One region of the Steroidobacter flavus genome, then DNA from elsewhere that is predicted to be linked to it. Evidence: riboswitches for the same ligand, from Rfam matches in the RefSeq annotation. Region 1 holds a riboswitch; each other region holds the start of a gene.
The links. A riboswitch is a leader RNA that binds a small molecule or an ion and turns the genes downstream of it on or off. The one in region 1 is predicted to bind cyclic di-GMP.
Positions count from the first base shown of each region.

Region 2: linked by a shared signal. The riboswitch ahead of ACFPN2_RS13160 (fibronectin type III domain-containing protein) and the one ahead of ACFPN2_RS18585 (M23 family metallopeptidase) in region 1 are both predicted to bind cyclic di-GMP.
Region 3: linked by a shared signal. The riboswitch ahead of ACFPN2_RS24425 (putative Ig domain-containing protein) and the one ahead of ACFPN2_RS18585 (M23 family metallopeptidase) in region 1 are both predicted to bind cyclic di-GMP.

Region 1 is NZ_JBHSDU010000003.1:2,967,561-2,970,832, reverse strand. It holds gene secA (preprotein translocase subunit SecA) at 1-772, opposite strand, end outside; gene ACFPN2_RS18585 (M23 family metallopeptidase) at 949-1,869, opposite strand; cyclic di-GMP riboswitch class I at 2,048-2,151, opposite strand; gene ACFPN2_RS18580 (DciA family protein) at 2,219-2,533, shown strand; gene lpxC (UDP-3-O-acyl-N-acetylglucosamine deacetylase) at 2,631-3,272, opposite strand, start outside.
Region 2 is NZ_JBHSDU010000003.1:1,756,040-1,759,311, forward strand. It holds gene ACFPN2_RS13160 (fibronectin type III domain-containing protein) at 172-2,022, opposite strand; cyclic di-GMP riboswitch class I at 2,249-2,352, opposite strand; cyclic di-GMP riboswitch class I at 2,463-2,547, opposite strand; gene ACFPN2_RS13165 (fibronectin type III domain-containing protein) at 2,866-3,272, opposite strand, start outside.
Region 3 is NZ_JBHSDU010000014.1:378,219-381,490, forward strand. It holds gene ACFPN2_RS24420 (FAD-dependent oxidoreductase) at 1-1,198, shown strand, start outside; cyclic di-GMP riboswitch class I at 1,400-1,500, shown strand; gene ACFPN2_RS24425 (putative Ig domain-containing protein) at 1,663-2,568, shown strand; gene ACFPN2_RS24430 (cupin domain-containing protein) at 2,697-3,203, shown strand; gene ACFPN2_RS24435 (flavin reductase) at 3,221-3,272, shown strand, end outside.

The sequences.
Region 1 (3,272 bases):
AGTAGTCGCCCTCGCCTTCTTCGCTTTCCTGACGCTTGAGCTTCGGCGCCAGCTCGTTGATGCGCAGATAGAGCTCGGTGCTCTCTTCGGCGGGACCGGAAATGATCAGCGGCGTGCGGGCTTCGTCGATCAGGATGGAGTCGACTTCGTCGACGATGGCGTACGCGAGACCCCGCTGCACGCGGTCCTCGAGACGAAACGCGAGGTTGTCGCGCAGGTAGTCGAAGCCGAATTCGTTGTTGGTGCCGTAGGTGATGTCGCAGGCGTAAGCGGCGCGCTTCTCGTCCGAGCTCTGGCCGCTCTTGATCACGCCGACCGTCAGGCCGAGGAACCGATAGACCCGGCCCATCCAGTCCGCGTCGCGCGAGGCCAGGTATTCGTTGACCGTCACCACGTGCACGCCCTTGGCGGGCAGCGCATTCAGATAGGCGCCCAGGGTGGCCATCAGCGTCTTACCTTCGCCGGTGCGCATTTCGGCGATCTTGCCCTGGTGCAGGACCGTGCCGCCGATCAGCTGCACGTCGAAGTGCCGCATGCCGAGCACCCGGCGCGCCGCCTCGCGGGTGGCCGCGAAGGCCTGGGGCGCAATGTCATCCAGAGTCTTGCCCTGGGCCAGCAACTGGCGGAATTCCGCCGTCTTGGCCTGCAACTGCTCGTCGGACAGCGCCTTGAAGGAAGCCTCCAGGGCATTGGTCTTGTCGACGATCTTGGAATAACCGCTCAAAAGCCGCTGATTGCGACTGCCGAACAGCTGGGTCAGCCAATTCGCCACGCTGAAACTCCGGGGATGGGGCTTATGGGGCCCGCAAAGCCTGTTGGGAAAAGCCCGTTATTGTACACGCGCGCCCGGCGACTCTAATTACGGTCTCGCAAGCCCAATGCAAGGCTGGCCCGGGCCGCCGCTTGGCTGGGGGCGGCTAAAGCGAAAACAAGCTGAACAGGTGCTTTTTACCGACGCACGAATGTCATCGGATCCACGGCACGGCCCTGCTTGAGCACTTCGAAATGCAGGTGCGGGCCGGTGGAGCGGCCGGTCGAGCCGATCAGCGCGATGGGCTGGCCTTTCTGGACGGTGTCGCCGACCTGGACCAGCGCCTTGGAATTGTGGCCGTAGCGGGTCACGTAGCCGTTGCCGTGATTGATCTCGACCGTGCGGCCGTAGCCGAAGCGATCCTTGGAATAAGTGACCACGCCCGAGGCGACCGCCAGGACCTGCGATCCGGCCGGGCCCGCGAAGTCGACGCCCTGGTGGTAGGCATTGCGGCCGGTGAACGGGTCGGCGCGATAGCCGAAATGCGAAGAAATCCAGCCCTGCAGCACCGGCCGGCCGTCCGGCACGACCTGGCGGCTCACATTGCGCGTGGAGATCATGCTTTCCAGCACGCTCAGCTGGCGCTCGCGGTCGCGGATCTGATTGGTCAGGTCGTCGAGCATCACGGTCAGCTCGGGCGCGGCGACGGTGGCGCCTTCCAGCAGCCCTTCGGGACCGCCGACGGCGGGCTCGCTATCGAAATTGAACTCGCCCTTATCGAGATTGGCCATCTCGGTGAGCCGGCGGCCCAGGGCATCGAGGCGGATCACATGCGCATTCATCTGGCCGACCCGGCTGGTCAGCGCATCGAGCCGTTCCTGCAGATCGCGCCGGGCATTGGCGACTTCGAGGCGTTGTTGCTCGAGTTTCGCGCCCCACTCCGTGACCTGCGCGGCCGGGTCGAGCACCAGGCCGCTGCGACCGAGCTGGATGCCCGCGAACAGCACGCCGGCGAGCACTATCGCCACGGACGCAATCGTCACCGTCATCGCCAAGGGGCGGCCAAGCTCGAACTGCCGAGCCTTGCCGAAGCGCTTGGAGAACACGATGACGTTCATTTGATCACTACCTTCTCTCTTTCGCGCCCTAAACGCCCAGCTTCCACTGGCGGCACGACAATACGTTCACACCCGCCTTGAACCAGCGCGCTTCCAGCGACAAGGTTCGCGACGATAGAGCCGATAGGCTCGAGCAGAACTGCGGTGGACGTAGAACCGATATGTTCGAGTTGTACATCCTGGCAACCCCGCTATCGTGGCGCGACCCGCTTCATGCGTGCCTGCTGCCGTAGACCGGTGGCTTTGCGTCCCCGCCTTTCGACGGGTTTGCCCTTAACAGTGGCTGGAATATGCATAACGTAGCGTCAAAAGATCAAGCGTCCAGCGCCCAGATTGGTGCTTTCAGCGTATGACTGATCGTTTCAAACCGCTGAGCGGGACGATTGGCCCGTTATTCGCGCAACTCGAGCAACGCGTCGCGGCGCATGCCGAACTCACGGAGAGGATCCGTTCTGCGCTCGCGGGACCAGAAAAAGATCATGTCGTGTCAGCGAGTTGCCAGGACGACACGTTGGTCGTGCTGGCGGACTCGGCCGCCTGGTGCCCGCAGATTCGTTATGCGCAGGCGCAATTACTGGAACTGTTAAATGGTTCCGGTGAGAACAAGGTCACAAAACTAAAAGTACGAGTTGGAAGGCGTCCGCAAGGGTTATCGCAGGCCTAAAACGCCCGATCAGCGCAACGGATGCCGCTGTTACTAAACAGCCTTCGCAAGCCGCCGAGTTTTCGGCGCAGCCGGGGGCACTAAGAAAACGGCAGATTTACGCGCTGACCATCGCGGCAGCGGGTACGTACGAGATGGGCGAGTCTTTGGGATTGTCGAAGGTCACAGGTTCCCACGCGTTCGGCGTGTTGATCAGCTTGCGGACCAGCTGATTGTTGAGCGCGTGGCCGGATTTGTGGCCGCTGAATTCGCCGATCAGGCTCTTGCCGAGCAGGTACAGATCGCCGATCGCGTCCAGGATTTTATGTTTGACGAACTCGTCCTCGTAGCGCAGGCCGTCTTCGTTCAACACGCGGTATTCGTCCAGCACGATGGCGTTGTCCAGGGTGCCGCCGAGCGCCAGGTTCTTCGAGCGCATATATTCCAGGTCGCGCATGAAGCCGAAGGTCCGCGCGCGGCTGATTTCTTTCAGATAGGACGTCGTGGAAAAGTCCATCGACGCGGTCTGCGAGCGCTTTTTGAAGACCGGGTGATTGAACTCGATCTCCATGTTGACCTTGAAGCCGTTGTACGGCTCGAAGCGGGCCCACTTGTCGCCGTCGCGCACTTCCAGCGGCGCGAGCACGCGGACGAAACGTTTCGGCGCGGCCTGCTCTTCGATGCCGGCCGACTGTAATAAGAACACGAACGGGCCGGCACTGCCGTCCATGATCGGGACCTCTTCGGCCGACAGGTCCAC
Region 2 (3,272 bases), 1.2 Mb from region 1:
AGAATACAACATTGGCCCGACCGGTCGGACATCCTGTCAAGACCGTAAGTTTAGAGCCGGGGGCGCAAATAAAAAGGCCCGCGCGAGGCGGGCCTTGGCAGCTCCTACACGTCCATGTGCCCGCTGCATTTGGGCGTCCTGCCCATCAGAAGAAATTCGCTCGGGTCGAGGTTACGGAATGGTCTTCGACCCGCCGTTCGACACGTCGCTTTCACCGCCACTGGCGTTGTAGGCCTTCACCGCGAAGTACCACACACCGGAAGTCAGACCGGTGACCGTGTAAGTCGACAGGCCGGCATTCGCGATCTGCACCGTCTGATCGAGGCTCGAGGCGCTGCGCCCGTACACCACGCGATAGCCCGCCAGGTTGGTCAGCGAGGAACCGTCGGTGTTGGTGGTCGGCGGCGTCCAGGACAGCGTGGCGCTGCCATTCGTCGCCTGCAGCACCGTGATCGAGAACGACGGCAGCGAGGCAGTCAGCGTGCCGTCGCTCACAGCGATCGCGATGTTTGAGTAGGTGCCCGCGTTCGCGGAGGTCGGCGTGCCGGACAGACGGCCCGTCGACGAGTTGAACGTCGCCCAGCTCGGACGATTCGTGATCGTGTAGGTCAGCGCGTTGCCATCCGGATCGCTCGCGGTCGGCTGGAAGCTGTAGGTCGCGCCTCCCGACACGGTCGTTGCCGGCGTGCCGCTGATCGTCGGCGCGCGATTGGTCGGAGTGGCCGCCGTGACAGTGATCGCGAAGGCCGGCAGCGTCGCTGTGAGATTACCGTCGGTCACGCTGATCCGAATGTTCGAGAACGTGCCCGCCGCGGTCGGCGTGCCGCTCACGCGTCCCGTATCGGCATTGCAGGTCGCCCAGGTCGGGCAATTCGTGAACGTGTAGCGCAGCGTGTTGCCATCCGGATCGCTCGCGGTCGGCGTGAACGAATACGCCGTGCCCGTGGTCGCAGTGGTCGCCGGCGTGCCGCTGATCGTCGGCGCACGATTTGGCGCCGCGCTGACCACGATCGTGAATGCCGGCAGTGACGTGGTCGTGCGGCCGTCGCTGACACCGACGGTCACTCTCGCATAGGTGCCAACATCGGTGGTCGCCGGTGTGCCGCTCAAGCGGCCAGTCGCGGTGCTGAAGGTCGCCCAGCGCGGCAGATTGCTGACGCGGAAAACCAGCGTATCGCCATCGGCATCGCTGGCGCTCGGCACGAACGAATACGTCTGCATCACCTGCACGCTCGTTCCCGGCGTGCCGGTAATCGTCGGCGCACGATTGTCGAGACCACGCACCTGGATGGAGAACGCCGGCAGCAGGACCGTGCTGGTGCCGTCGTTGACGCTGATGACGATGTTCGAATACGTCGCGACGTTGGTCGCACCCGGCGTGCCCGACAGCTGGCCGGTCGCGGTGTTGAAAGTCATCCACGACGGACGATTGGAAATCGAGAACCGCAGACGATCGTTTTCCAGATCGCTGGTGGTCGGTCGGAACGAGTAAGCCTGATCCACGATCACCGACGACGCCGGCGTGCCGGAAATCGTCGGCGGGCTGTTGCCCGACGGACAACTGGCCGAACACACCTTGATCTTGAACGTAACCGAGCTCGTGTCGCGACCGTCGGTGACGCTGATGGTGATGTCCTCGCTCTCACCGACATTCGTGGCTTGCGGAATGCCGCTCAGCCTGCCGGTCTCGGTGTCGAAGCTCGCCCAGGTGGGCTTGTTGGTGACGAAGTACTCGAGGAAGTCGTCGTCGTCGTCGGTCGCGAGCGGCGTGAAAGAGTAAGCCTCGCCCGCAGCCACCGTCGTGGGTGGAACGCCGGTGACCGACGGAGGCTGATTCGCCGGTGTCGGCAACGCCGGGTCGTCGGCGCCAGTGTCGCCCGCCGGCGGCTGCTCGCTGACGGCGCCGCCCGTTAAACTGCTGCCGCTATCGTCGTCGCCGCCGCCGCAGGCGCTCAACGACGCCGCAATCAAGGCCAGCAGCGCTCGCTGCAGGAAGGTCTTCCCGAAAAGTGTTGGAATCATTGCTCGTACCTTGGCTTCGCGCGCAACGACGACGGCCCGAAGACCGGCGTTGAGTTGCGTTGCTGTTTTCCGGATGTGATGCAGCCATCGCGGTCGAGACGCGAGGCTCGAAGCGCAGGGAAAGGTTGGCGCGCACGGGCTGGTGCGCTATCGGCAGCTCATTCGTTACACCTTCGCTCGTGCACGCGCTCGCAAGGGGCCTTGCGAACATCGTGTCGGTGGCGAAAGTGGCAACCCCGCTGTCATAGGAGCGCGGCGCATCGCACGCTGCGTTCCAGTAGACCGGAGGCTTTGCGTCCCCGCCTTTCGACGGGTTTGCCGATATCACTTTCTGCTGCTCCCTAGTTGGTCATGTTGACCCCGGGGCCGCGTGGCGCGATCGAACAGCAGCAAGGAAGGCGAGAAGGATGACGGCTAGCTCGGTGACGCAAGAAGAGCTGGCCGGCAACCCCGCTATCCCCAGCTCACGCTGTAGGACCGGAGGCTTTGCGTCGCCGTCTTTCGACGGTTATGCCCTGGTGAAGGGTTGTTCTGCCGGCTCTGCGTCTCTCACCGCTCTCGCTGCCGTGAGGCCGCGTCCAGTAGAGCGAATGCGATTCGACAAATTCCGATTGAACAAAACTTCGTGGTCGGGACGCAGTAAATCGTAGGAAATTTGTTTTTGCAATTGTCGGTGGCGGCCGACAGCACTGCGGTGGATTTGTCACTGCGAATTCACATAACAACGTCAGAATCCAGACGGCGCTCGTGTATGCGAGCCGATATTTAACAGTCCATAAAACGCAAAGCGGCGGCTGGATCGCTCCAGCCGCCGCTGTTTCATCAACGTTCTACCGTCGAGAGTTACGGCACGACCTTCGAGGAGACGTTCGAGTTCGAGCTCTCCGTGCCGTTGCTCGTGTAAGCGCGCACCGCGAAGTAGTAGGTGCCCGGCGAGAGACTGCTCAGCGAATACGTGGTGACGCTCGGGTTCGAGATCTGCACCGTCTGCGTCAGCGCGCTCGCGCTCGTGCCGTACGAGATGCGATAGCCAGCCAGGTTGCTCAGCGTGCTGCCATCCGTGTTCGAAGTCGGAGCAGTCCAGCTCAGCGTTGCACCACCGTTGGACACATCGACCACGTTGATCGCGAACGCTGCCAGCGAAGTGGTCGCACGACCGTCGCTCACGCTGATGGTGATGTTGGCGTACGAGCCGACTTGCGTGGCGCTCGGCGTGCCGGTCAGCTGACCGGTGCTGGTGTTGAACGTGG
Region 3 (3,272 bases), on a different contig from region 1:
GCACGGTCACCGCGTCACCGTGTTCGAACGCCGGCAACCCTCGGTACCGCAAGGCGCCGGCCTGCTGCTGCAGCCGGTGGGACTGGATGCGTTGCGAGCGCTGGGCCTGCTCGCCTCGATCGAATCTCAGGGGACCCGCATCGATCGCATCTGCCGCGTGGATACAGCCAGCGCCACCGCCTTTCGTGTGGTCTATCCATCGGGCTTGCACGACCACGCCGTGGGCATTCGCCGTCCCGCGTTGTATCGCAGTCTTTGGAACGCACTCACGAACGCGTGCACCGATGTCCGATCGGGCGTGTGCGTTCACGACATCGCAACGAGCGATGGCGCGACCTGGCTCACTCTGGACGACGGCGGAAAATCCGGTCCCTATGACGTCATCGTCGTTAGTGACGGCGTCCATTCTCGATTGCGACTTCGTGTCACACCGTCCGTTGAAGTTGCACGCCGCGAGCAGGGGGCACTAAGCGTCGACGTGCTCCTGCCGGCAGCCTGCGATCCGGGGCAACTCCTGCAGATCCATCACGGCCACGAGGAATATATCGGCGTACTCCCAACGGGCGTCGATGAACGAGGAAAACACCGCGCGACGCTGTTCATCAACAAGTCTCAGTCTCAGGTTGAGGCACTGGAGCGAGGCGACTTCGACGCTTGGCGCCTGGCTCTGGCCTCGAAGTATCCGGAGCTACACAACTCGCTCGACGGGTTGACAGGATTCGATGCCCTTCAGCATTGGTCGTTTGCGCACGTTCGGATGCAGACCTGGCACACCAAGCATCTCGTCTGCATTGGCGACGCGGCGCATGCGTTCGATCCCCAATTGGGAATGGGCGCGAACATGGCGTTGGCTGATGCAATCACTCTGGCGGCAGCCCTGCGCCTGACGGGGGCACCGCAAGTACCCATTGCACTCGCCGCCTATCAAGCGGCACGCGAATCTCAGCTACGAACCTACGAAACAGCCAGCCGCACCCTCTCCACACTTGCCGACTCGGCTGGGGCATTCGGCGCCGCTGCCAACCGGCTCGCGAGCGGCTTTGCCAGCAAGCTGCCCTTCGTCAAACGCCGAATCGTCCACGCAGTCTGCGGTTACGCAGGACTCGAGATGACTCAGTGGCAGCGCACTGTCGATATGTTCTCTACCTTCCGAGGAGGTCCGCGTCGGACGCTTGCCATTGATCCCACGAGCGTGTGATCTGCCTTCGGTGACGGTTCACCGCTCATACCCTTCAACTCATGAGCACTCCTACGTAATCGACTAGCAGCGCGCCCGTACCGACTACGTACGCTCGACGATCGCTACGGGTTGGCCTCAAACGCTTTGCCAGCATTTGCCAGCGCCCCATGAGGGCCGGTCGGATAGTTGATCGGCCCCGCCTCCAGCACAATGCCTCCCGTCGAGTAAGGGCATACCCGTCGAAAGACGGCGACGCAAAGCCTCCGGTCCTCGGATGCCGCTGTAAAAACAGCCGCATCACGGATAGCGGGGTTGCCGCTTCGAGCTGACAGCTCGATGCGTGAAGTGTCAGGCCAGCGACCCGCGCGATCAGCGCCGGCTCCGCAACGCCAGCTTCCCTTGCCAGACATACGTACCCGCATTGCCGCGACCACAGCGCGCTGCGGGCTGGCATCGAAAACTGAGCTTGCTGGAGTCACTTCATGCGCATCGCCACATCTCTCGTTGCTTCGTTCGCCGCTTACCTGGCAGTCGCCGCCACCGCCGAAGCCCAAACCGTCAATCAGCCGCCGACGATCAGCGGCTCGCCGACCACCTCGCTCTACACCTACACCACTTATGATTTCCTCCCGACGGCGCGCGATCCGGAAGGTCGCACGCTGACGTTTTCGATCGTGAACAAGCCATCATGGGCCGCGTTCAGCACCGGCAGCGGCCGCCTGATGGGTTATCCGAAGTCGCCGGGCTCGTGGGGCAACATCCAGATCCGCGTCAGCGACGGCGTCAATGTGAGAACCCTGCCGGCCTTCTCCATCACCGCGTCGGTGCGGGGTTCCACCACTCCAGCGAACGCCGCGCCGACGATCTCGGGCTCGCCAACTCGCTCTGTCAACGCCGGCAGCGCCTATAACTTCCGCCCGACCGCCAGCGACTCTGACAGCACCACGCTCGCCTTCTCGATCGCCAATCGTCCGAGCTGGGCAACGTTCAACACGGTCACCGGTCAGCTGTCCGGCACGCCGAACGCCACGCAGGTCGGCTCATACGGCAACATCACGATCAGCGTGAGCGACGGCAGATCCACGGCAGCGCTGCCGGCGTTCGCGATCAACGTGGTCGATGTTTCTAACGGTGGCGCCGAGCTGTCCTGGACGCCGCCGACTCAGAACACCGACGGCAGCACACTGACCAACCTCGCCGGCTATCGCATCGCCTACGGCACCTCGCCGAACGCGATGACGCAGTCGGTGCAAGTAGCGAACGTGGGTATCACGAGCTACACGTTCGACAACCTCTCGCCGGGCACCTACTACTTCGCGGTGCGCGCTTACACGTCGAATGGCACGGAAAGCGGCAATTCGAACGTCGCAAGCAAGATCGTGCAGTAATCTCAACAGCAAGCTCAGACACGGCGATCCGCATTGGATCGCCGTGTCTTTTTCTGGCTCCATGGTCAATTGCACATAAACCGCATATCTGATATACCTGTTTTATCAAACACGGGATACCACGAACGATGCGGAAAAAACACGGGATCACCCTGCTGGCGGCCTGCGCTCTGACAGCGATGCTCGGGACATCGGCCCTGGCCCACGAGGGCGGAATGCTGCTGCAGGATCCGAACGCGGCGGATTTCCAATCCTCTCCCGGCGTGCCCGAATGCACGTCATTTGCAGGATTGCGCGGCGACATCAGCAAGGGCCCCGGGACTCTAATGGTGCGCATGCGGCCCGGCTGCGTGGTGCCTTTCCACTGGCACACGCCCTCCGAAGAAATCGTCATTCTGCAAGGGGCGCCGCTGGCCCAGATGCTGGGCGAGCGTCCGGTGATGCTGAAGGTCGGCGCGTATTCCCAGCTGCCCGGCAAACACGTGCATCGATTCCGCTGCACCTCGAAGGTGGATTGCGTGCTGTTCCTGGTCGCCGACGCGGCGTTCGACATTCACTTCGTCGATGACAGCGGCAAGGAGATCTCCACCGAGGAAGCGCTGAAGGCAGCCGCGACAGCCGGCAACGACTGGTAGCAGCGAGGAGCCGGTTCGTGAGCCTCGACAGCAAAGCATTTCGCGGCGCCTTGGGCGCGTTCGCCACCG